Regions from separate parts of the Sorangium sp. So ce176 genome, predicted to be linked through region 1. Evidence: predicted binding sites of a transcription regulator. Region 1 holds the regulator's gene; each other region holds the start of a gene.

Region 1 (7,924 bases):
ATCTTGAGCAGGTCGCGATACCGCCGCGAGACGACGACGTAGCCGAGCGCGCAGAGCACCGGGAGGCCGAAGCCCGCCGGCCCCTTGGCCATCGTGGACAGGGCGGCGAAGAACCACGCCGACAGGAAGAGGAGCCGCTGGACGCGCCGCTCGCCCCAGCTCGCGTACAGGACGATGCCGAGCGTCTGCGCCCAGATGAGCGCCTGGAGCGCGGGCTGCAGGCCGGGGAGCACGGGCAGCACCGACCGGCAGGCCTCGTTGCCGGGGAGCCCGCAGTTGCCAGGGGAGCCCGAGCTGAAGACGTCGCCGTGGAGGCGCACGCCGAACGGCGCCGGCTGGATCTCGACGTGCCGCGAGAGCAGGTAGAGGATCTGCGGCAGCGCGCAGGCGATGATCGCGCCGAGCACGAGGTGGTAGCCGGAGAGGCCTACCTTGAGCACGCCGAGGTCGACCTCGTAGACGCGCGCCTCGCGCGCCTCGTCGGTGTGGATGCCGAGCAGGAGGAGCGCCATCGCCGCGGCCATCGTCGCGACGAAGGGCATGTCCGTCATGGTCTGGTGCGAGACCAGGAACCACTGCGGCATCGTCGCGAGGACGACCCCCGCGAGCAGCCCCGCGCGGCGGCTGAAGATCGTCGCGATGGCCTTGTAGAGGAGGTAAATGGCGATGAGCGTCAGCGCGAAGACGGGCAGCCTGACCGCCCACTCGGGCCACGGCACGCGCCCCTCGGCGACCGCCGAGAGCATCTCCCCCGATCGGTAGCGGACGCCGAAGGCCGCCATGGCGAGCGCCTGCATCCAGAAGTCGAGCACCGGCTTCGACCAGAACCAGCCGTCCTGCGCCCACCAGAGCGAGATCCAGTCGTTCCGCGCGAGGATCTCGCGCGCGACCTCGCCGTAGTGCGTCTCCCACGGATCGATGAGCGAGTGGCTCCCGAGCATGGGCAGGTAGAGCAGCGTGACGAGGGCGACGAGCCAGAAGCCATGCCGCCGGAGCAGGGGGCGCGGCGCGCCCGCCTCATCGAGGCGACCGGGGCCGAGGCGCTCGCCGATCCGGAAGGCGCCGGCCACCGCCGTGAGGAACGCGGCAGGGATCGCGACCGCGGGGACCGCCAGCGAGATCAGCGCGGGCGCGCCGTCCCGCGAGAGGGAGAGCGGCGAGAAGTAGCCCGCCACGCTGAGCGTGATCAGCGCGAGGAACGCGGCGAGCCCGCCCCCGAGCAGCGCGAGCGGGCCGAGGAGATCGCGGATCCCGACGCGCGCGGCGACGCGCTCGGGCGGATCGTCGAACGTGCCGAGCAGATCGAGCAGGCCGAGCGTCGCGACGCCGACCCCGAGCGCGCCGAGCGGGACCCCCCAGCGAAACCGGGGCGCGAGCGCCATCACGACGAACGCGACGAGGGAGCCCGCGGCGAGCGCGGCAGCGCCGCGCCAGCGGAGCGGGTTGCCCAGGGGAACGAGGCGCTCCTCGCCGGCGTCGGGATCGACGTCGTCCGTGCCGGCTCCGCCGTCGTCCTCCGCCGCCTCGCCCTCCGGAGAAGGAGCGCGCGGCGGAGCTGCGACGCGCGGCTCGGCGGCGCCGGAGCTCTCCACGCCGCCTGCGGCCGGCTCGTCGCCCGCGGTCATGTCGTCACGGGCGTCCGCGGTCGCGCCGCTGCTCTTGTCGTGCGTGTCGTTCATGGCTGCGCCGGACGCGGAACGAGGCGCGGGCCTGGCGTAGCAACTCTACGTCCCCGGGCAAAGCAGCGGCCGCATGCTCGCGCGCGACAGACCGCCGCGAGCGCCGGTGGGGCGAGGCCATGCCCGGCGCGAGATCTCCGCGGGGGCTCGCGCGGCTCGACGTGTGATCGATGGGCTCGTGGGAGCAAGCAACGCGCGGCGCAGGCTGGTACGCCGCGCGCGGCTCGCACACCTCGCCGGGGACCGCCCCGCGCGTGGGAGGCTCGCCGACGACAGCGGCCGCGCGGCCGCAGCGCGCGGCTACTTCGTCAGGCGCGCGATCTCTTCCTTGATGATCGTCTCGGCGAGGACCGGCACGACCTCCCAGACGACGCGCTCCACGACCTCGCGGGACAGCGCCATCACGGCCTCCACCTGATCGGCGGAGAGGCCGAGGCCCTCGAGCTTGCCCGCCATCTGGCCGTTGACCTGCGCGGAGGCGGAGGCCGCGACCGCTGCGCCGGACGCCGTCTTCGGCACGCCGGAGACAGGCGTCGGCGAGAAGGCCATCGTCGTCTGCGGCAGGCCCGACGGCGCGCCGCCCGGCGCCGCCGCCTTGACCGAGGCCTGCGCCGGCGCGGCGCTGGTGGTGGCCGGCGCGTTCGGCGTGTAGATGAGCGTCTTCGCGCGCTGGAGCGGGCTCGTGGCGGCGCCGGCGGGCTGCGCCGCAGCGGGCTGCGCGGCGGCCGCAGGCTGCGCGGCGGCAGCGGGAGAGCGCGCGGGCGCGGACGCCGCCGCAGCAGCAGCGGGAGCCGCAGCAGCAGCCGCGGCCGGCTTCGCCTCGCCGCGCGACGCCAGCAGCTTCTTGACCTTGTCGATCATCTGCTGCGTGTCGAACGGCTTGTCCATGTGGTCGTCGGCTTGCGCGCTCGAGCCCTTCGCAGGGTCGAACGGGTTCTGCTTGGACGACAGGATCAGGACGGGCGTCGCCGGGGATGCCTGCTTGATCGCCTTGCACAGCTCGTAGCCGTTCTTCGGCTCGAGCGTGACGTCGGCGATCACCAGGTCGGGTTTATCGCTCTTGAGCTTCTGCAGCGCAGCGTCGGCGCTGCTCGCCGTCACGACGCGGAAATCCTGACCCGCAAAGGTGATTTCGAGCACTTTGCGCATGGTCACGCTGTCGTCTACGGCGAGAAGGGTGCTGGCCACGAACGGGTCTCCTCTCAGATGGCGAGAAAGCGATGACGGCTCTGGATATCTTCGGCTCCGGTCGCGCGATGTGTCAACATTCGCGGTGTAATTCGCCCCGCGGCCCCGCGGATGAGCGTTTTTTCGCGCTGGTAGAGCCCGGCCCCACGCTGGTGGCGGGGCCGAGGCGCCCCCTCACGAGCCTCTCATGCGCCCGCCCCGACCCGCCCTTCCCCTGCCCCAGGATGACGCCGACCCGACCGCCGCCGACCCGACCGCGGCGGTTCGACCCCCACAGGACGGCCGCTGGACGGTCCCGGCAGCGCTGGACAGGCGGCCGCTCGACGGCGCGATCCGGGCGCTCGCCTCGGTCTCGTGGTCCGACGCGCGCCGGCTGATCGAGACCGGCAAGGTGCTCGTCGGGAACGCCGTGGCGATGAGCGCCCGGCGCCGGGTGCTCAGCGGGGAGCGGATCGAGGTCCGCCTGAGCGCGCCGCGGCCCGAGACAGTGCGCCGGCGCAGGCTCGAGGGCGAGCTCGTGGTCTACGCGGACGCGAGCGTCGTCGTGGTGAACAAGCCCGCCGGGGTGATCACCATCCCGTACGGCGACGAGGACCCCGCGGAGCAGGCCGCGACGCTCGACGCGCTGGTGCGGGAGGTGCTGGCCCGGCGCGACCGCCTGCGCGGGCGGGCGCCGCTCGGCGTTGTGCAGCGCCTCGACAAGGGCACGAGCGGGCTGCTCGTCTTCGCGCGAACGCTCGCCGCGAAGAAGCACCTCGCGCAGCAGCTCCGCGTCCGCTCGATGCACCGGCAGTACCTCGCGCTCGCGCACGGCGCGGTCCCGCGCGGCACCCACCGCACCTACCTCATCGAGGACCGCGGGGACGGGCTGCGCGGCTCCGCGAGGGGAGGCCGGCGCGAGGGCCAGCTCGCGGTGACGCACGTGGAGCCGATCGAGACGCTCCGGGGGACGGACGAGGCCGGGGCCGCGGGCGTGACGCTGGTCGCCTGCCGCCTCGAGACGGGGCGCACGCACCAGATCCGCATCCACCTCGCGGAGGCCGGGCACCCGCTCGTCGGCGAGGCGGTCTACGTGCGCGACTACCGCGGGCCGAAGATCCCCGCCCCGCGGTTGATGCTCCACGCGGCCGAGCTCGGCTTCAGCCACCCGTCCGACGACCGGCCGATGCGGTTCCAGGCGCCGCCGCCCGCCGACTTCGACGAGGTGCTCGAGCGGCTCCGCCAGCCACGGCAGAAGGCCGCTACTTGACCTTGCCGCGCGCCTCGCTCATCGCCGCGGCGGTGGCGTCGACGAGCGGCATCACCTTCGCGTAGTCCATCCGCGTCGGGCCGAGCACGCCCACGGTCCCGGCCACGCGCCCGTTCTCCATGTACGGCGCGGCGACGAGGCTGAGCTGGCCTCCGCCCAGATCGCCCGCCTCGCTGCCGACGAAGACGGTGACCTCGCCCGCGCCGGCGGCGAGGGTCCGCTCGAGCAGATCGACGAGCTCCTCGCGCTCCTCGAGCGCCTTCATCAGCTTCTTGAGCCGGTCGACGTCGGCGTACTCCGGCAGGTCGATGAGGCGGTTCTGCCCCTCGATGACGACCTCGCTCCGCCGCGTCATGTCGGCCGTCGCCTTGCTGCCGAGCTCGAAGGCGCGGCGCCTCAGCGCGTCGATCTGGAGGCGCTCGTCCGCGAGGCGGCGGGCGAAGAGATCCCGGATCTCGCCCAGCGTGCGCCCCTCGATGACGTCGGAGAGCAGGTTGTGGATCCGGGTGAGCTCCCCCTCGTTGATCGCCCCATCGACCGAAATGAAGCGGTTCTCGACCGAGCCGTCGGCGAAGACGAGCACGGCGAGGAGCTGCCCGGGCTTCGTCGGGATGAAGCGAAGCTGGGCGAGGGCGCGGATCTCCGCCCGCGGCGCCGCGACGACCGCCGCGGCGCCGGACAGCTCCGAGAGGTAGCGCCCCGTCTCGCGGAGCGGGTCGCTCGCCACCGTGTAGATCTCGGTGAACCGGGCGGTGAGCTCGGCCTGCTGCTCGGGGGAGAGCGACCGGAGCTCGACGAGCGCGTCGATGAACAACCGGAGCGCGCGATCGGTCGGGATGCGCCCCGCGGAGGTGTGCGGCTGGTGGAGGTAGCCGGCCTCCTCGAGATCCGCGAGCACGTTGCGGATCGAGGCAGCCGAGAGATCGAGCCCGTACTTGCGCGCGAGCGTCCTGCTGCCCACGGGGTCACCCGTCGCGATGAACTCGGTGACCGCGGCGAAAAGGATCTTTCGAGCGCGATTGGAGAGATCTCCCATGTCAACTGCGTGCGGCGCGTGCGCGCGCCGCGGCGGCTACCTGGACCAGCGGCTGCCCGGACCGGAAAGCCATGCGGACCGGGCCATCGCTCCCATACGTCAAGACGCGCGGGCGGGCGCTGGGCCCACGAATGCGCATGCCGCCTATTTTGAGGCGATCGCGCGGCCCGGTCAAATAGCGCGGTAGGATGGGCGCGGCCGACGCGCCGGAGGCCGCGATTCCCGCGGTTCCGGTGATCCCTGGTCGTCCGGGGTTCGCCCGGTGAACCTGGGCTTCCCCGGGAGCGCGACGCGCGGCGACACCAACCCCAGCAACGATGCCGTCCGCACGCCACGCCGCCATCGCCTGTGCGCTCGCCCTCGCGCTCGGCCCGCTCACGACCTTGCCGACCGCGCAGGGCAAGCCGAAGGTGAAGTTCCATCAGGACTGGGCCAGGCACCCGTCGGCGCGCTACGCCGCGCTGAGCGCGGAGCAGTGCCGGGAGGCGCTCGCGCGGCGGAAGATCGCGTTCGAGCCGGTGCGGCGCGCGCCGGGCGTGCTCGCGCCGGTGCGGCTGACGCAGGGGGTCGGCGGCGTCCTTTACCGGACGGCGGTGCCGGCCCACCGGCGCGCGGACAACCCGAACGACGTCTTCGACTGCCGCCTCGCGCTCGCGCTCTCGGACTTCAGCCGGATCCTGCGCGTGCACGACGTCACCGAGGTGCTGATGTACTCGGCGTGGCGGCCTCCGTCGGCGATGTGGCCCGAGGGCAAGCTGGCGACGAGGCACCCCGGCGGGCTCGCCATCGACGCCTACAGGTTCATCAAGCGGCGCGTCGGCGACGCGCTCGCGGAGGAGTGGCTCGACGTCGAGCGCGACTTCATCGGCAGGCGCGGCGCGCCGGTGTGCGGCGAGGGCGCGGGGAAGCCGGCGAGCCGCGGCCCGGCCGTCAAGGGGACGCGCGGCCTGCCACCGGACGCGGCGGCGCGCGAGCTGCGATCCATCGTGTGCGAGGCCGCGGACCAGCACATCTTCACGTCAATCCTCACGCCCAACTACGACCGGGCGCACAAAAATCACCTGCATCTCGAGGTGACCCCCGGCGTCCAATGGCAGCTCGTTCGCTGATCCGGGAGGGGCGTCCCTCCCGGACGCAAACCCGCTCTCGCTCCGAGGTCGACCCGCTATGTTAGCCCGCGTGCCCGCACGAAGACCCCCGCCCCCCCGCGCCTCTGCCGCGTCCGCCGCGCTGGCGCTCGCCGCCATCGTGCTGTCGTTCACGTTCGTGGGCTGCCCGTGCCTCAGCGGCCCCGTGAACGCGAGCCCAGGCCTGCGGTGGTTCCTCTTCTCGAACTTCGGCGCCAGCAAGATCTGCCCCGAGATGCTGAAGAGCGGGGTCGCGCTGCGGCTGCAGGACAGGTCGTCGTCCATCGGGCGGTTCTTCCCGATGCAGTGCTCGTACGACGTCAACGACGCGGCGCAGACGGTCACCGTGCACATCGCCGGCACGGGGTACGGCTACATGCAGCCGGCGAAGCGGGTGGGCTTCTCGCTCACGACCTCCGTCGAGTACAGGCCCGACTTCCAGATCGCGGGCGACGACGTCTACGTGTGGGGACGGCTGAACCGGATCGTGCAGGGCCCGAGCTTCCAGCTCGGCTACGTCGAGAACCCCGTCATCGACGTGATGGCGAACGTCCCGCCGTTCGGAGGGCTCGCCAACCTGCTCGGCAACCAGATCGTGGCGGGCGAGATGACCCGCGGGTTCACCGTGGTCTACAACGAGGAGACCGGGAAGGACTTCACGCTCGGGATCCTGACGCCGCCCCAGCGGCCGCACCACCCGTTCGAGGTGGAGGACGACGAGCGGTACACGTTCGCGAACGAGGTCATCGAGGTGCACGCGCACCAGCGCGACTACCTCGGGCCGTTCGAGGTCGCCGACGTGGACCAGGCGCTCTACATGAAGATGAGCGTGCAGGGCGCGGCCGTGGACATCATGATCGTCGACAAACCGACGGGCGACGCGTGGCGCGAGGCCTACCAGACCGGCAAGCCGCTCGGCCCCCCGCCCGGCCCGGTGCAGGCGGGTGGCCCCCTCCAGCCCGGGATCATCGAGACGCGACGCTACGCGCTGCGCCCGGGGCTCTACTACGTCGTCATCGACAACACAGCGGCGGCTGGGCTCGTCGCGCCCCCCGTCACGCTGCTCAGCCCCCTCGGAGGGTCGGCCGCGCAGGTCAGCTACATGGCGCAGGTCGGCGAGTGACGCCGGAGCCGGCGAACGGATGACGCTGTCAGGGAATCAGGGAAGGCACGGCGCGCCGAGCAGCGTGGCCGCCGGCCTTGACGCCGTTCGCCGCGAACGGGATAAACTCGCCATGGCCGTCAGCGCGAGAGAGGGGGACAGCGTGACCCACGTCGACAAAGTTGCCCTCGACCGGCTGCGCGCTCGCCTCCAGGCGTACATGGCCAAGAAGGGGCTGAGATCGACGGCGCAGCGCCGGTTGATCGTCGACACGTTCTTCTCGGGCGCCCCCCACATGACCATCGAGGACCTGCTCACGGAGGTGCGCGCGCGGGACCGCGGCATCGGGTACGCGACCGTGTACCGGACGCTCAAGCTGCTCGCGGAGTGCGGCGTGGCCTCCGAGCGCCGCTTCGGGGACGGCCTCAGCCGTTACGAGCTGGCCGACGACGCCAGCGCGCACCACGACCACCTGATCTGCTTGAGCTGCGGGAAGATCATCGAGTTCGAGGAGCCGCGGATCGAGGCGCTCCAGGACGAGAT
Region 2 (7,924 bases), 4.0 Mb from region 1:
TGCCGGTAACGGAACGGGTGCGTGTTCTCCGTACGCAGGCTGCCGACGGTCGCAGCCCGGACATGCGCCACGAGGATGTCGGCGCGCACGTCCTTGGTCATGTCGACCAGGCTGATCTCGGGCCGGTCGTCGATCGGCCGGCGCTTGAGGAGAATCTCTCCTCCCTGGTAGAAGCCGACACCCCAGCCAGGGATCACGCCCTCCCTTCGGCGGACGACGAGGGCACGATCTTCAAGCTCGATCGCACGCGCGCCGAGATCCGGACGGTTACCGATAAAGCCGACGAGACGAGCCATAGCTTTGTCCTCGCGAGTTGGGTCGGGGGCCGGGGGCCGTGTCCGGCTCGCCGGTAGAGCGCTCCCTCATCTGCAAGCAGGGGTGGCTCCGTCGGTCGGCCGCGTGAGCGTGGGTCGCGGGTTGCGCCCTATGCTTTCTTGATACGACAGAGTCGCCGTGCAAGCGGAGCAAAAACGGATCCCCAGCGGCGAGGCTGGCCGCGGGCACGGCCTGACCACACTGCCTGCCGCGCGTCGCGCCGGTCGCGTGACCTCTCACTCTTCGCGCTCACCGCTTCCCCGACCGTCCCCTTGGCGCTACCCGCGCGGCGAGATCTCTCACGCACGGGTACGCACGGGTATGTGCGAGGCGCGGCTAACCTCGTCTGCTTTCTCGCGTCAGCCCATCGCGTCGACGTCGTGGCGCATCGCGCCGTGGGCCAAGCCGCTCGAAACAGCGCCGGCAGTCCTGGCGTGATCCCTGACGCGCGGCACTACGGCGCGAGCCGGTTCAGCATGCGCGGGAACGGGATCGTCTCGCGCACGTGGGGCAGGCCGCAGATCCAGGCGACGCTCCGCTCGACACCGAGCCCGAAGCCCGCATGCGGGAAGGTGCCATACCGGCGCAGATCCAGGTACCAGCTGAACGCCTCGGGGGGCAGCTTGTGCGCCTCAATTGCGCGCTCGAGCGTGGCGAGATCATCCTCGCGCTGCCCGCCGCCGATCACCTCACCATAGCCCTCTGGCGCCAGGACATCGACGCAGAGGGCGAGCCGGGCGTCCGTCGGATCGCGCTTCATGTAGAAGGCTTTCACCTCGGCCGGATAGCGGTGGATCATGACGGGGCGATCGTACCGGCTGGAGATGATCGTCTCGTCCTCGCCCCCGAGGTCCTCGCCCCAGGGGAAGTCCGGGACTCCAGCTTCTCCAGCGGTTTTACGCTTCTCCGCGCGCGCCTCGTTCAGGATGGCGACGGCCTCGTCGTAACGGATGCGGGGGAACGGCTTCTTGACGGCCTCGAGCTTCGTCACGTCGCGCTCGAGCACGGCGAGATCGGGGCGGCGCCGCTCGAGGACGCGCTCGACGATGAAGCAGAGGAAGTCCTCGGCCAGGTCCATGTCGCCGTCGAGGTCCATGAACGCCACCTCGGGCTCGACCATCCAGAACTCGGCCAGGTGGCGGCGCGTCTTCGACTTCTCCGCGCGGAACGTCGGCCCGAAGCAGTACGCCTTCCCGAACGCGGCCGCCGCCGCCTCCATGTAGAGCTGCCCCGACTGGGTGAGGTACGCCTTGTCGCCGTGGTAGTCGGTCTGGAACAGCGTGCTCGTCCCCTCGCACGCGTTCGGCGTGAAGATGGGCGCGTCGACGAGCGTGAACCCGCGCCCGTCGAAGAAGTCGCGGATGGCCTGGATGATGGTGTGGCGCACGCGCAAGATCGCGTGCTGCCGCCTCGAGCGCAGCCAGAGGTGGCGGTGATCCATGAGGAAGTCGGTCCCGTGCTCCTTCGGGGAGATCGGGTACTCGCCCGCGGTCGGGGCGATCAGGCGGAAGCCGGCCGCGACGACCTCGAAGACCCCGGCCCGCTTCGGGTGCGCCTTCACCTCGCCGGTAACCTCGATCACGCTCTCCTGCGTGACCTTGTCGGCGGCCGCGAAGACCTCGTCGCCGACGTCGCTCTTCGCCATCACGCACTGGACGGTGCCGAGGCCGTCGCGCAGCTCGAGGAAGTGGAGCTTCCCGCTCGAGCGCTTGTTGTAGAGCCATCCACGGAGCGCGACAGTGCTGCCGACGTGCGCGCTGAGGTCGCTGGTAGCGATGACGGGCAAGTCCTGCATGGGCGCCGGAAATAGCACGGTTTAGTTGCGGCTGACGCCGGCTCCGGCCAAAAATGGCGCCATCTTGGCCCGCCGAAAGCGTCGCGCGCTCTGCCTGCCTGCGTTCCTCAAGCTGCTCGCCGCGGCGGGCGTGCTGCTCGGCGCAGGCGGCTGCTCGGCCCTGTACCCGGAGCTCGAGTCCCGGCTCCACGCGCCGCCTCCGGGGCAGGAGCTCCATCCTCTGCCGCCCGAGGACGTCCGGTGGCTCCGGATCGTCGAGGCGCGCGTCCCGGAGCGCACTCGGGACGGTCGAGCCTGGGATCCCCCCGGTGACGGCAGCCTCCCGGACCCCTACGCCCGCGTCCTGGTCAACGGCGTGGAGCTCTTCCGGACCGCCGTGCAGTCGGACACCGTGGAGCCGACCTGGCCGGATGGCCCCAGCGGAAATTTCCGCGTCGCACCCGAGGACTGGCTCCGCGTCGAGGTCTGGGAGTCGGATCCGCTCGTCGACAAACCGATCGGCGTGCGCGACATCGGCCGCCCCACCGAGGCGCAGCGCGCCGCCGGCGAGATCCAGGTCGATCTGGAGGGTGGCGGCTCGCTCACGCTGGCCTTCCAGCCGGCTCACGCCAGGATCGGCCTTGGCCTCTGGTACCAGCTCTACTCGGGCTCCGCGTTCATCTCACGGACCGTGGAGGGGGGGCCCGCCGAGCGCGCCGGGCTCCGCAAGGGCGACGAGGTGCTCGAGATCGCGGGGCGGGCCGTGCGGAGCCTGACCGTCGCCCAGATCCGGGGCGCGCTCGACGCCGTGCCGCGCACAGGGCTCGTGCTCCTGGTCAAGCACGCCACGGGCGCGACCGAGCGGCTCCGGGTCCACGCCGGGCCCATCTACCCGCTGTTCGAGCGCTTCGGCGCCGTCGAGTGAGGGGCCGGCGCGCCGTGAAGATCCCGCCGTTCGGGCTCACGACCCGGGAGATCCGCGAAGAGCTCGCGCCCCTGCGGAACGACTTCTCGGTCGCGGTGTGCCGCGCGAAGAACCCGTTCAACATCGGGGCCATCATCCGCGTCGCCCACTCGTTCCTGGTCCGGGAGATCTTCCTGATCGGGACCGAGCCTTATTACGAGCGCGCCTCGATGGGCATGCAGAAGTACGAGACAATCATCGAGTGCCCCGACGAGGCAGCCTTCCTGGAGGCGGCGCGCGGCCGCCCGCTTATCGGCGTGGAGCGCGACCACGCGCGGCGGACCCTCTGGGAAGCGCCGCTGCCGCACGGGCTCGTCTTCCTCTTCGGCAGCGAGGACGACGGGCTGCCGCAGGCGCTGCTCGACGCCTGCGAGGACGTGATCGCGATCCCCATGTACGGGATCAACCACTCGTACCCGGTGGCGATCGCGGCGGGCATGACGATGTGCGAGTGGGCGCGGCGGCGCGACCCGCGCGGCGGCGGGATCCGCGAGGGCGGGTGAGCCGCGCCGCCGCGGGCCGCCTGCCGGCGGACGCGGCGTCGCTACTCGCGGAAGCGCTCGAAGACGAGCAGCTCGCCGAGGAAATCGTGATCGAGCGTCCCGGCAGCGCGCATCCCGAGCTTCTCGATCACCCGGAGCGACGCGCGGTGCCAGGCCGGCGTGGTGGCGATCACGCGCCTGACGGCTGCCTGCTGCAGCGCCCAGTGCAGGACGGCGCGCGACCCCTCGGTCGCGTAGCCCTGCCCCTGGGACTTGCCCTCGACGCCGTAGCCGATCTCCACCGTCCCCGTGGCGTCGGGCCGGCCGTTCAGCACCACGCTGCCGACGACGACGCGCGCCGCCTGGCCGCGCGTCACCATCAGCCGCGTCCCCCACAGGAAGGCCTCGGGATCGTCGCGCAGCCGGTCGAGCGGCGAGCTGAAGGCGCGCTCGACGAGCGCGCGCCCAGGCCACGCGTCGGGGAAGTGCGCGCCGGACAGGGCCTCGGCTTCCAGGCGATCTCCGCGGATGACCGCCTCGAGCAGGGGCAGCGAGACCGGGGTGAGATCTAGGCGCTCGGTAGTCAGGGTGCTCATCGCGAACCTGCGGCGATCAGATCACGCGTCGCGGCCTGCCGGAAGTCGAAATGGCGAAGGGCCGACTTCCCCGGGAGGAAGTCGGCCCTCGCCGGCCAGGCTTATCTGCCTGGGCCGCGATCAGAAGTCGTGGCCGTGACCCGCGTGGGCCCCGCCGGCCGACGCCTTCTCCTCCTTCGGCCGCTCGGCGATGAGCGCCTCCGTGGTGAGCATCAGGCTGGCGACGCTGGCCGCGTTCTGGAGCGCCGACCGGACGACCTTGACCGGATCGATGACGCCCATCTCGAGCAGGTTGCCGTAGGTGCCCGAGGCCGCGTTGTAGCCGTACGAGTCCTTGCCCTCGCGCACCTTCTGCACGACGATCGAGCCCTCTTCCCCGGCGTTGGCCGAGATCTGGCGGAGGGGCTCCTCGATGGCGCGGCGGATGATGTTCACGCCGAACCGCTGCTCGTCGTTGACCTGGATCTTCTCGAGCGCGCTCTGCGCACGGATGAGCGCGACGCCGCCGCCCGGGACGATGCCCTCCTCGACGGCCGCGCGGGTCGCGTGGAGCGCGTCCTCGACGCGGGCCTTCTTCTCCTTCATCTCGGTCTCGGTCGCAGCGCCGACCTTGACCACCGCGACGCCGCCCACGAGCTTCGCGAGCCGCTCCTGGAGCTTCTCGCGGTCGTAGTCGCTCGTCGTGTTCTCGATCTGCGCGCGGATCTCCTGCTGCCGGGCCTTGATCTTGTCCTTCTTGCCCTGGCCGCCGACGATCGTCGTGTTGTCCTTGTCGATGATCACCGTCTTGGCGCGGCCGAGATCGCTGATCGTGACGTTCTCGAGCTTGAGGCCGAGCTCCTCCGCGATCACCTGGCCGTCCGTCAGGGTCGCGATGTCCTTCAGCATCTCCTTGCGGCGATCGCCGAAGCCCGGCGCCTTCACGGCCGCGCAGTGCAGCGTGCCGCGGAGCTTGTTCACGACGAGCGTCGCGAGCGCCTCGCCCTCGACGTCCTCGGCGATGATGAGGAGCTGCTTCTGGCTCTTGGCGATCGCCTCGAGCACGGGGAGCAGGTCCTTCATGTTGGAGATCTTCTTCTCCGAGATGAGGATGTAGCAGTCCTCGAGGTTCGCCTTCATCGCCTCGGGATCGGTCACGAAGTACGGCGAGAGGTAGCCGCGGTCGAACTGCATGCCCTCGACCACGTCGAGCGTCGTGTCGGCGCTCTTCGCCTCCTCGACCGTGATCACGCCCTCCTTGCCGACCTTCTCCATCGCGTCGGCGAGGAGCTTGCCGATCGTCTCGTCGCCGTTCGCGCTGATCGTGCCGACCTGCGCGATCTCCTTCGCGTCCTTGGTCTGCTTGGCCGAGCTGTGGAGGTGCCCCACGATCGCCTCGACCGCCTTGTCGATGCCGCGCTTGATCTCCATCGGGTTGTGGCCCGCCGCGACGAGCTTGGAGCCCTCGCGGTAGATCGCCTGCGCGAGCACGGTCGCGGTGGTCGTCCCGTCGCCGGCGATGTCGCTCGTCTTCGAGGCGACCTCGCGGACCATCTGGGCGCCCATGTTCTCGAAGCGGTTCTCGAGCTCGATCTCCTTGGCGACGGTCACGCCGTCCTTGGTGACCGTCGGGGAGCCGAAGCTCTTCTCGATGACAACGTTGCGCCCCTTCGGGCCGAGCGTGACCTTCACCGCGTCGGCGAGGGCGTTGACGCCCGCGAGGATCATGCTGCGGGCGGACTCGTTGTAGATGATTTCTTTGGCTGCCATGGTGTCTCTCCTAAGTTCCTGCTGTCGCCCGCGTCACTTCTCGATCACGCCGAGGATGTCGTCCTCGCGGAGGATGAGGTGCTCCTCGCCGTCGATCTTGACCTCGGTGCCCGAGTACTTGCCGAAGAGGACGCGATCGCCCTCCTTGACGTCGAGCTTCCGCACGGTACCGTCCTCGCCGACCTTGCCGTTGCCGACGGCGACGACCGTGCCTTCGATCGGCTTCTCCTTGGCCGTGTCAGGGATGTAGAGACCTCCCTTGGTCTTCTCTTCTTCCTTCACGCGCTGAACGATCACGCGGTCCTGGAGCGGTCGAATCTTCATCTTGCGAATCCTCCGGGGACGAGCGCCGCGTCCCTCGAGACGGCAGGACCCGCGGCCTGAGCGGCAGCGAGGTCCCGTACGTTTGCAGCCTGGGCACTTTGCTAGCACTCGCTTCCGACGAGTGCTAGCGGGCGGCGCGCAAGATAGTCACCCCCCGGAGGGTGTCAAGCGCGGCTCCGCCCGGTACTTCGCGCGTTAGCAGCCAGGCGCTGGGGTGGCTGTAAGTCCCGGAGATCGCAAGAGAAGTGCGGGGCGTGAGGCTGGGCTCGGCGCGGTCCGTCGGCTAGAGTGACCGTATGAGGGCGGAAATGCGGCAGCACAGCGACGCGACGTCCTCACGGTCTCCGGCCCGATGGAGGCCGACAGGACGTGTCTGGTTGACCTGAGCGCGCGGTAGCCCGGGCTACGTCGGTATCCAGGGCACCCGCGCAAGTGAGGTGCCCCCGTGAGCCAAGCGATCTCTGTGTCCCCGAGCATGACCCGCTATTTCCAGGAGGTTGTGGACGAGGCGCTCCGAGTTCGGAACGTCGCCGCGACCGAGGCGGCCTCGAGTTACCTCGTCGGTCTGCTTTGTGCTTTCGCTCACCCGGACGAGCACGCCGAGTCTGCCTTCAACCAGCCCCTGACCTTTCTGCTGCGCGACGCCCTGGAGGCCTCCGGGGCCGAGCGTTTCCGGCGGCTGCGCAACCTCGGTGACGGCGTGCTCTACGCGGTCGGCTTCTTCGGCGGCCATATCGAGCTCAAGGGGGTAGACCGCGGCTATGTGGTCGGGGTCGGCTCGACCGCCTACCACCATGCCGCCGCTATGCTGCGCCTCAACGCGGGCGTCGGCCAGGGCCCCGATGTTCTTTCGGAGATGGCGGAGAAGTTCGAGCGCTTCGCGGCCGTCCTGAACGACGTGGCCGACGGTACGCTCGCGTCCGGCGCCCGGGACGAGCGCTCGGTGCTCCGGCTGTACGAGCGCTGGGTCCGCACCGGCTCCAGCCGCCTCGCCGAGGAGCTGGGGGCGCGCGGGCTCGTGCCGAGCCGCGGGACTGGCGGGCTCAACTGATGCTAGGCGCGACCTTCACCGCCCGGATCCAGCAGCACCTCGCGTGGACCTACGCGCTCGATGACGCGCCCGCCGTCGACGACTTCATCCGGCCGACGGACGGCGGCGCCCGCGAGGCGCTGCTGATCCGGCACGCGGACGGGGACATCGAGGTGGCCCTGCACCTGCCCCGCCGCGCGATCTCGCGGGGCGGAGCGGGGACGTTCGACGAGATCTGCCAGATCGTCGAGGGGGTGAGCCATTTCCTCTATGTGGCCGAGCGGGCGCGCCGGGAGCTCCCGGCGACCCAGCTCGAGCTCGAGCTCCAGGCCGAGGTCGACAAGTACGTGCTGCTCGTCCACGGCGGCCTGGCCGAAAAGGTCGAGCTCCCGGGCCCGCCGCTCGGGCATCGCGGCGAGGGTGCTCCGCCCGGGCCGCGGCGCTTCGAGCCCGAGCGCGCCGCGCGGATCCGCGCTCGCCTCTTCGAGCGGGTGACCTTCATGGACCCCCCCGGCACGGAGACCGGTGACCGCTACCGGATCGCGAACGACCTGGCGGCGCGCTTCGCTGGCCGGCTCGAGGTCGAGTTTGCTCGCCGCGGTCGGCACGCCGAGCTGCTCGCTGCGCTGCGGCGCTTCTACGCGGCGGGGCAGACGGAGAAGATCGCCCTCGCGCGCGCCGCGTGACCGC
Region 3 (7,924 bases), 3.5 Mb from region 1:
CGAGGTCGCGCGCATGGACGTCATGATCTGGGGCCACGCGATGCCGCGCCCGCGCCCCGGCTTCCTCGGCGCGCGGCCGTTCGATCCGCCGTGCGCGCTCTCGGAGCGCGTCGCCTGGGCGCACGTCGATCAGGCCGGGATGGCGCTCTTCGAGGAGGCGCAGGCGAGCGGCGTGCGCGCCGCCGAGACGATCGCCGCCGCGCTCGGGATCGCGATCGGCGAGACCTGGCTCTGAGCGGCCGCCTGCGCCGTCGTCGCCCGCCGCGAGAGCGCGCCGCGCCCGCTGGATCGGGCGTGCGCGGAGCGCGCGCGGCGCCGCGCGACGAGCAACCCCCACGTCCACCCTCATCTTTCAAGAGCAAAGTGCGCGCGGCGAGCGGGCGCCGCCGGGAAGGTCCATGCCCCCAGCGGCCGGCCGCTTCTTGCGGGCGCGAAGCGGCCCCTGTGGGAGATCCGGCCCAGGATTTCAGCTTTGCCCTCGCCTTGAACTTGCGCTGCCCCCCTGCTCCGCGTCTACTCTCTGCCCATGTTGCGGACCCGGTTTGCCGGGATGACGGATACCGGGCTCCTCCGGGACCACAATGAGGACAACCTCCTCGTCAGCGAGGAGTACCGTGTCGTGGCCGTGGCGGATGGCATGGGCGGACACCGCTCGGGCGACGTCGCGAGCCAGCTTGCCGTGAGCACCCTCTCGGACTTCCTGTCCGTGACGGTCGGGAGGGACGCGACGTGGCCGTTCCCTGCCGATCCGAACCTCACGGAGGAAGAGAACTACGTCGTCACCGGCCTCCGGCTGGCGAACCGGCGCATCTTCGATCGCTCGCTGAAGACGCTCGCCGACTTCGGCATGGGCACGACGATCGTGGCGGCGATGTTCTCCAAGGACGCCGAGCACGTGACGGTCGGCCACGTGGGCGACAGCCGCTGCTATCGCCTGCGCGACAGCCAGATCACGCAGCTCACGCGCGACCACTCGCTCGTCAGCGACGCCGCGCACATGGCGCCGTGGATGACCGAGGAGGAGGTCCGGCAGCTCCCGGCCAACGTCATCACGCGCGCGCTCGGCATCCGCGAGGACGTCCTCGTCGATCTCGTGACGGACGAGACGCGCCACGGCGACGTGTACCTCCTCTGCTCGGACGGCCTGTCCGGGCTCGTGAGCGACGATCAGATCCTCGAGCTCGTGATGTCCAGCGGCTCGCTGGACGCGGCGTGCAAGGCGCTCGTCGACCGGGCGAACTACTTCGGCGGCACCGACAACATCACGGTCGTCCTCGCCCGCGTCGAGGAAGTCCCCGACGGCAAGCGCACCTTCAACGACGAGCCCACGCAGGAGAGCCGCTAGCGGCGCGTCGCCGGGCCTCCTCCGGCAGCGCCGGAGGAGCGAGGGCTCAGGCGAGTCCGGCGGCGTCCCCCCGCCGCGCGACGAACAGGGTCTCCTCGGGCCGGGCAGCCCGGCAACCCGCCGACCCGCCGCTTACAGGACGAAGTGGTCCATGAGCTGGAGGACCTCCAGGTTCAGCCCCTTCAGCGCGGCGCACTCCCGCTCCACCTCGGCCTGGAAGACCGGCTTGATGTGGTAGAGCATCGTCGGCAGGTCCCTTGGCGCGCGGTACTTCTGGAGCTCGACGGCGAGCGTCTGCGGCGTGTGGTGGCCGCTCACCGTGGCGAGCCGCTGCTCCCTGTCGGGGAAGCTGACCTCCATGAGCAGCGCGCGGAGGTCCTGCTGCTGGTTCAGCACCTCCCACAGCCGGTCGGTCGGCCCGGTGTCGCCGCTGTACGCGATGGCGCCGCCGCTCCCCTCGATCACGAACGCCGAGGCGTCGATCGTGTGCGTCACCTGGACCGCGCGCACGAGCCGCCCGGCCACCATCGTGGGGCGCTCCGGCTTCAGCTCGAGGTACTGGATGGTCGGCTGCGCGGGCGTCGGGATCACCGCGAAATCGGGCCACAGCACGTTGTTGAAGAAGTGCTTCTTCAGCGTCCGCAGCGTCTCGCGCGTGCCCGCGATCACGAGCGGCGGGCACCCGAGCTGGCAGCGGTTGTCCGCGATGGTGGCCAGGTCGCGGATGTGATCGAGGTGCGCGTGGCTCACGAGGCACGCCTCGATCCGCGCCTGCTCCTTGATCTCGAGCCCGCTCGTCAGCGAGCCCGCGTCGATCGCGAGGACGTCGTCCACGACGAACGCGCACGTGCGATGCCTGGGGGTCTCGCCGCCGTGGCAGCCGATGACGCGCAGCTCCACCGGCTCAGCTCTCTCCGCCGAGCTTCAGCGGCATCTTCAGGAGCTCGATGAAAACCCTGGATCGCCGCATGTCGGTCACCATGATCGCCGCCCCGGCGTGGGAACCGCCCCCGTGAAAGGGCACGTCGCCCGGCACGTACTCGCGGCCACGGCGGGCGAACGACGATTCCGACATTGCCCGAGAGTCTAGCGCCCTGCGCGACCGCGGGTCAAAAACCCAGGCAAGAGCGCTCGGCCTCACAAAGCGCGAGGGGCCCTCCAAGCCAGCATGGTTTGGAGGACCCCTCGGCCCGCTGCATCGGGAGCGGCGCGCTCAGCGGCCAGCGCCGGCGTGAGGCCGGCGCCGGACCGAGCGCGGCGCGGACAGGCGCTCAACCCATGTCGAAGTCGCCCATGCCGCCCATGCCGCCCATGCCGCCCATGCCGCCCATGCCGCCCATACCCCCCATGCCGCCCATGCCGCCGGGGGCCCCGCCGCCCGCGGCCTTCTCCTTCTTGGGCTTGTCGGCGATGAGGGCCTCGGTCGTGAGCATCAGCGCCGCGACGCTGGCCGCGTTGGTGAGCGCGTGGCGCACGACCTTGGCCGGGTCGATGACCCCGCCCGCGAGCAGGTCCTCGTACGTGTCCGTCGCGGCGTTGTAGCCGAACGTGGGCGCGCCCGACCGGACCTTCTCCACGACCACCGTCCCGTCGACGCCAGCGTTGTGGGCGATCTGACGGACCGGCGCCTCGACGGCGCGGCGCACGAGCCGCACGCCGGCGTCGCGCTCGTCGTTGAACTTGAGCCCGTCGAGCGTGGCGGCCGCCCGGAGCAGGGCCACGCCGCCGCCGACAACGATGCCCTCCTCGACGGCGGCGCGGGTCGCGTGCAGCGCGTCCTCGACGCGCGCCTTCTTCTCCTTCATCTCCGTCTCGGTCGCCGCGCCGACCTTCACCACCGCGACGCCGCCGGCGAGCTTCGCGAGCCGCTCCTGGAGCTTCTCGCGATCGTAGTCGCTGGTCGTGTCCGCGATCTGCTTGCGGATCGCCTCGATGCGGCCCTTGATGGCGGTCTTGTCGCCCTGGCCGTCGATGATGACGGTGTTGTCCTTGTCGATCTCGACCCGCTTGGCGGTCCCGAGGTCGCGCACGGTGGCGCTCTCGAGCTTCTGCCCGAGGTCCTCCATGAACGGGGTCGCGCCGGTGAGGATGGCGATGTCCTTCAGCATCTCCTTGCGGCGATCGCCGAAGCCGGGCGCCTTCACGGCGGCCACCTTGATGGTGCCGCGCAGCTTGTTCACGACGAGCGTGGCGAGCGCCTCCCCCTCGATGTCCTCGGAGAGGATGAGCAGCTCGCGCCCCTGCTTCACCACCTGCTCGAGCAGCGGCAGGAGGTCGGCCATCGCGGAGATCTTCTTCTCGTGGACGAGGATGAGCGGGTTCGTGAGCACCGCCGTCATCTTCTCGGCGTCGGTCACGAAGTAGGGCGAGAGGTAGCCGCGGTCGAACTGCATGCCGTCGACGGTCTCGAGCTCCGTCGTCATGCGCTTGTTCTCCTCGACCGTGATCACGCCCTCCTTGCCGACCTTCTCCATGGCGTCGGCGAGGATCGCGCCGATCTCCTTGTCGCCGTTGGCGCTGACCGTGGCGACCTGGGCGATCTGGTCCTTGTCCTTGGTGGGCTTGGCGGCCTGCTGCACCGCCTCGATGACCTTCGCGACCGCCGCGTCGATGCCGCGCTTCAGGTCCATCGGGTTGTGGCCGGCCTCGACGAGCTTGAGGCCCTCGCCGAAGAGCGCCTGCGCCAGCACCGTCGCCGTCGTCGTGCCGTCGCCCGCCTTGTCGCTCGTCTTCGAGGCGACCTCGCGCACCATCTGGGCGCCCATGTTCTCGAGCTTGCCGACGAGCTCGACCTCCTTCGCCACCGTGACGCCGTCCTTCGTGACGACCGGCGCGCCCCAGCTCTTCTCGATGACGACGTTCCGGCCCTTGGGCCCGAGGGTCACCTTGACCGCATCGGCGAGCGTGTTCACGCCCTTCAGGATCGCGGCGCGGGCGCCGCGGCTAAAAACGATCTGCTTCGCAGCCATCTCTCAATCCCCTCGCGGCCGCGCGGCCGCATCTGCAACGCTTGGGTTCGGTTGCCTGGATCCGGATCACGTCGCGGCGGAGGCGGACTCGGTGACGGCGAGCACGTCGTCCTCGCGGAGGAGCACGTGCTCCTCACCGTCGAGCTTCACCTCGGTGCCGCTGTACTTGCCGAACAGCACCTTGTCGCCGACCTTCACCTCGAGCGGGCGAACCTTGCCGTCCTTCAGGACCTTGCCGTTGCCCACGGCGACGACGCGCCCCTCGATCGGCTTCTCCTTCGCGGCGTCGGGGATGATGATGCCCCCCTTGGTCTTCGTCTCGCTCTCGACACGCTTGACGACAATCCGATCTTGCAGCGGCCTGATTCTCATGATGGCTCCTCGTCCTCGGCTGGTTGACTGACCATCGGCCTCGCCGGAGGTCCCGCTCGCCCCCACCGCCGGGGCATTCCGCCCACACGACGAGAGCTAAGTACCCGGGATCACAGTTGCTTGGCACTCTCCCAGGCCGGTGGCTAAAACCGCGCCGAAAGTAAATCAGGCTCCCGGCGCGTCAAGGGCGCACGGCAGACAGCCGCGACTTTTCGGCCGACGCAGCGCCCGGACGGGGAAAGGAAAATTTCTGTAGAAAGCGGGAAGCAAGGCGCCACGGGGTGGCGCGGGCGGCGGCCAGGCGGGGTATCTCGGGGATGGACGGACCCGGCGCCGAGGCGGGCCGGCGCGCGCCCGGGTGGAATCCAGCGGGGTGGCGTTCGACGAACAGGCGCGAAATGCAGCCGATTTCCGGCCCGAGGAACTTTCGTCGCCGGCTCCGATTTTCATCGCTTGACATACCGGGCAGCCCGAGTAGATTCCGCGGCCCGTGGCGCTGATGCAGAGCGCTCACCCCTTGGGGGATCGTCTAACGGCAGGACGCAAGATTCTGGCTCTTGCTATCAAGGTTCGAATCCTTGTCCCCCAGCCAGGCCGATCAGCTCTGCTGTAGGCCTTCTCGACAGAACAAGGTCCCATCGTCTAGCGGTTAGGACATCGGCCTCTCACGCCGGTAACGCGGGTTCGATTCCCGCTGGGATCGCCACTCTGGCTTTTCTTTCCCTGTCAGCCCTCGCGCTGTCGTCGTTCGAACGTTCCGGACGACGCCTCCAGGCTGGCCTCCTCGGCACAGCAGCTCACCGGGTCGCCCCTTCGCGCCGGTAGAGACGCTGGCTGCCCCGTCAGCGACGAGCCGTACGACAAGCTCGCGTTCGCCCGGTCGGTGGTGGGCGACATGCCCCGATGAAGTACGGCTTCGTCGAGGTGGCGCGCGACGGCTACCACGACGGGCGCGCGCTCGACAGCATCCGCCGCGCCTCGCGGGCGAGACGCCGGCGCTGTCGTCGATCGGCCAGCTGCGCAGATCGGCCGCCCGCGACGGGATCTCCGGCGCGCGGCGCCACGGCGTCGCTCCGCGATCGGCCGCCGATTTCTTGGGCATCCGCGGCGGTCGGCGCAGAGTCGCGGCCGGAGGCACCCCGATGAAGCAACAGATGACGCCGAGCGATGTCCCTCAAGATGCCGTGGAGCGCTGCCTGGTGAGGGCGATGCAGGGGAGCGGCGCGCGCGCCGTGGCCCTCGCCGGCGAGGAGGGCCTGCTCCTCGCCGGGGCGCGCGGCGCTGGCGGCGCGGGGAGCGACGACGAGCTCGCGCTGCTCGCCGCGCTGGGCGCCGGCTGCGCCGACAAGATCGCCGGGTACGCCGAGCTCGACGAGTTCGTCGACGCCGTGGCCGGCGGGGACGACTTCTACGCGACGCGGCTCACTGTGTGCGACCGGACGCTCTACCTCGCCTCGATCGGCGCGCGCGTGCCGCAGCAGAAGAAGATCGCCGCGGAGCTCGGCAGGATCCTCGCGCCCGTGCTGTCAGCCTGACCCGCGGCGCGCCTCGGCCGGGCGCCGGGGCCGGTCCGACGGGCCCGCCGAGGCGAGGAGGAACCCCTCGGCCCTGTGCGGGGCGAGGCCGCAGCGCGCGTTCATGCGCTTCGCGATCTCGTCGCCGGCCCTGACGAGCGCGTAGAACCACCGGATCCCGAAGCGCTCGTGCCCCTCCCGGAGCGCCGCGGCCTGGAGCGGCGCCCCGAGCCCGCGGCCGCGGTACTCGTCGCGCAGGCAGGTGCAGATCGGCATGCCGGTCCAGGAAGGCGCCTCGCCCACGTCGGGGATCCAGAGCGGCGGGGCGCCCAGCAGCCCGAGCTGCGAGAGCGCCTCGCGCCCGCCCTCGGCAGGCTCGGGCCGCGTCAGGACCCACAGGGTCGTGCAGCCGACAAGCGCGCCGCGGCCGTCGCGCAGCGCGAGGGTCAACGAGCGCCCCCCGCCGCCGCGCAGGGCCCACCCCGGGAGCGGCGCGTGGCCGCTCTCGGCCTGGAGCTCCTGGATCGCGCGGATCGCGTCGTCGTCGTCGTCCGGCGACACCCTGGACAGGTGGAGGCCCGCCGGGAACGAGCGGAACCGGCCGAGGCCCTGCACGGCGGCCCACACCTCGCCGGCCGGGGCGCCCATCACGGAGAGCCCGTCATCGACGGAGAGCCCCGCCTGGCGCAGCGACGCGGCGAGCGCCGGGAGGTCCGGCCGGGGGGCGTGCAGGAGCACGCGCTCGAAGCAGCGCACCAGCGCCTCGCGCCGGTCCGGAGGCGTCCTCTGGGCGTGCAGCAGCAGGAGCGAGCGACCGTCGGTGGTCATGCTGTCCTGCTCCGCGATCCAGCCGCGCGCGGCGTACAGGATCCGCTGAACCCGGTAATCCGCAGCCTCGCCGAAGCAGCCAGGTCCGTCCGCCGGAGCGGGGCGGCGCTGCTGCGGGGCGTCGTCGCGATCGAGGTCGAAGGCAAGCATCATGGCGGCATTCCTCCTGTCGAGAGGGAACGGCGGCTTCGACAAAAGCCGCCACCCGGCGCGGGGCGCCCGCGCGCTGCGCCCGGGCGAGCCCCTGCCGCGCCGCCCAGGGCCGCCGGCGAGACGGCCCGAGGCGGCGGTGCGTGGATGCGGGAGAGCTCCGCTCAACCAGCGGCTGCTCGGCCCGCGTGACGAGACTTCAACTTATCCCTGCTGCGCTGCCGCGCAAGCGACGACATGCCATGATCCGGGCGGTGGACAGACGGGGTCATTCGCGCTCACGTTTACTTGCAAGCATCCGTAATTGTTTCATAAAATAAACCAATACCGGCCCTCGACGACAGGGCACCTCGCCGCCCGCCGGGGCCGGGATGTGGACATAGAACGTCCTAGCCCGGGGCGACGCGTGGCGCGGCGCATGGCGCGCGTGCCCCCCGCGCGCGGGGGCGGACCGGCGAGGCGCTCTGGACGGTGAGCTCGCTCGCTGTGAGCCGCGGTGGTTGAGGACGATCGCGCGCCCTGGTAGGTTGGCGTCCAGTATTGCGCGATGACCACCGCACTTGTCACTGAACCCGACAGCGCCGCGCCCCCGCTGCCACGCCCGTTCCTCAAGTGGGCCGGCGGCAAGGGCCAGCTCCTCCGGCAGTTCCAGCCGCTGCTGCCCGCGTCCTACGGGCGCTACTTCGAGCCGTTCGTTGGGGGAGCAGCGCTGTTCTTCTGCCTGCAGCCGAAGCGCGCCGCCCTGA

The links. Region 1 encodes HrcA, which represses chaperone genes, less so after heat shock. Its sites were predicted from a motif close to GNTAGCACTCNCCNNNGGNGAGTGCTANC; they were not measured.
Region 2: the regulator HrcA is predicted to act here: its motif matches at 6,305-6,333, upstream of groES (co-chaperone GroES).
Region 3: the regulator HrcA is predicted to act here: its motif matches at 4,806-4,834, upstream of groES (co-chaperone GroES).

What each region holds. Positions count from the first base shown of each region.
Region 1 covers NZ_CP150371.1:12,381-20,304, reverse strand. The annotation lists gene WMF42_RS00065 (ArnT family glycosyltransferase) at 1-1,679, opposite strand, end outside; gene WMF42_RS00060 (response regulator transcription factor) at 1,980-2,867, opposite strand; gene WMF42_RS00055 (pseudouridine synthase) at 3,055-4,116, shown strand; gene hrcA (heat-inducible transcriptional repressor HrcA) at 4,109-5,152, opposite strand; gene WMF42_RS00045 (extensin family protein) at 5,470-6,261, shown strand; gene WMF42_RS00040 (hypothetical protein) at 6,332-7,402, shown strand; gene WMF42_RS00035 (Fur family transcriptional regulator) at 7,515-7,924, shown strand, end outside.
Region 2 covers NZ_CP150371.1:8,115,482-8,123,405, reverse strand. The annotation lists gene WMF42_RS30500 (class II glutamine amidotransferase) at 1-197, opposite strand, end outside; gene asnS (asparagine--tRNA ligase) at 770-2,110, opposite strand; gene WMF42_RS30490 (PDZ domain-containing protein) at 2,175-3,014, shown strand; gene WMF42_RS30485 (TrmH family RNA methyltransferase) at 3,029-3,556, shown strand; gene WMF42_RS30480 (GNAT family N-acetyltransferase) at 3,598-4,131, opposite strand; gene groL (chaperonin GroEL) at 4,252-5,880, opposite strand; gene groES (co-chaperone GroES) at 5,914-6,204, opposite strand; gene WMF42_RS30465 (hypothetical protein) at 6,650-7,255, shown strand; gene WMF42_RS30460 (hypothetical protein) at 7,255-7,920, shown strand.
Region 3 covers NZ_CP150371.1:3,542,881-3,550,804, reverse strand. The annotation lists gene WMF42_RS13515 (FAD-dependent oxidoreductase) at 1-235, shown strand, start outside; gene WMF42_RS13510 (PP2C family protein-serine/threonine phosphatase) at 527-1,345, shown strand; gene WMF42_RS13505 (MBL fold metallo-hydrolase) at 1,478-2,245, opposite strand; gene WMF42_RS13500 (hypothetical protein) at 2,250-2,420, opposite strand; gene groL (chaperonin GroEL) at 2,617-4,314, opposite strand; gene groES (co-chaperone GroES) at 4,381-4,686, opposite strand; tRNA gene WMF42_RS13485 (tRNA-Gln) at 5,205-5,278, shown strand; tRNA gene WMF42_RS13480 (tRNA-Glu) at 5,318-5,392, shown strand; gene WMF42_RS13475 (hypothetical protein) at 5,829-6,221, shown strand; gene WMF42_RS13470 (N-acetyltransferase) at 6,213-7,181, opposite strand; gene WMF42_RS13465 (DNA adenine methylase) at 7,726-7,924, shown strand, end outside.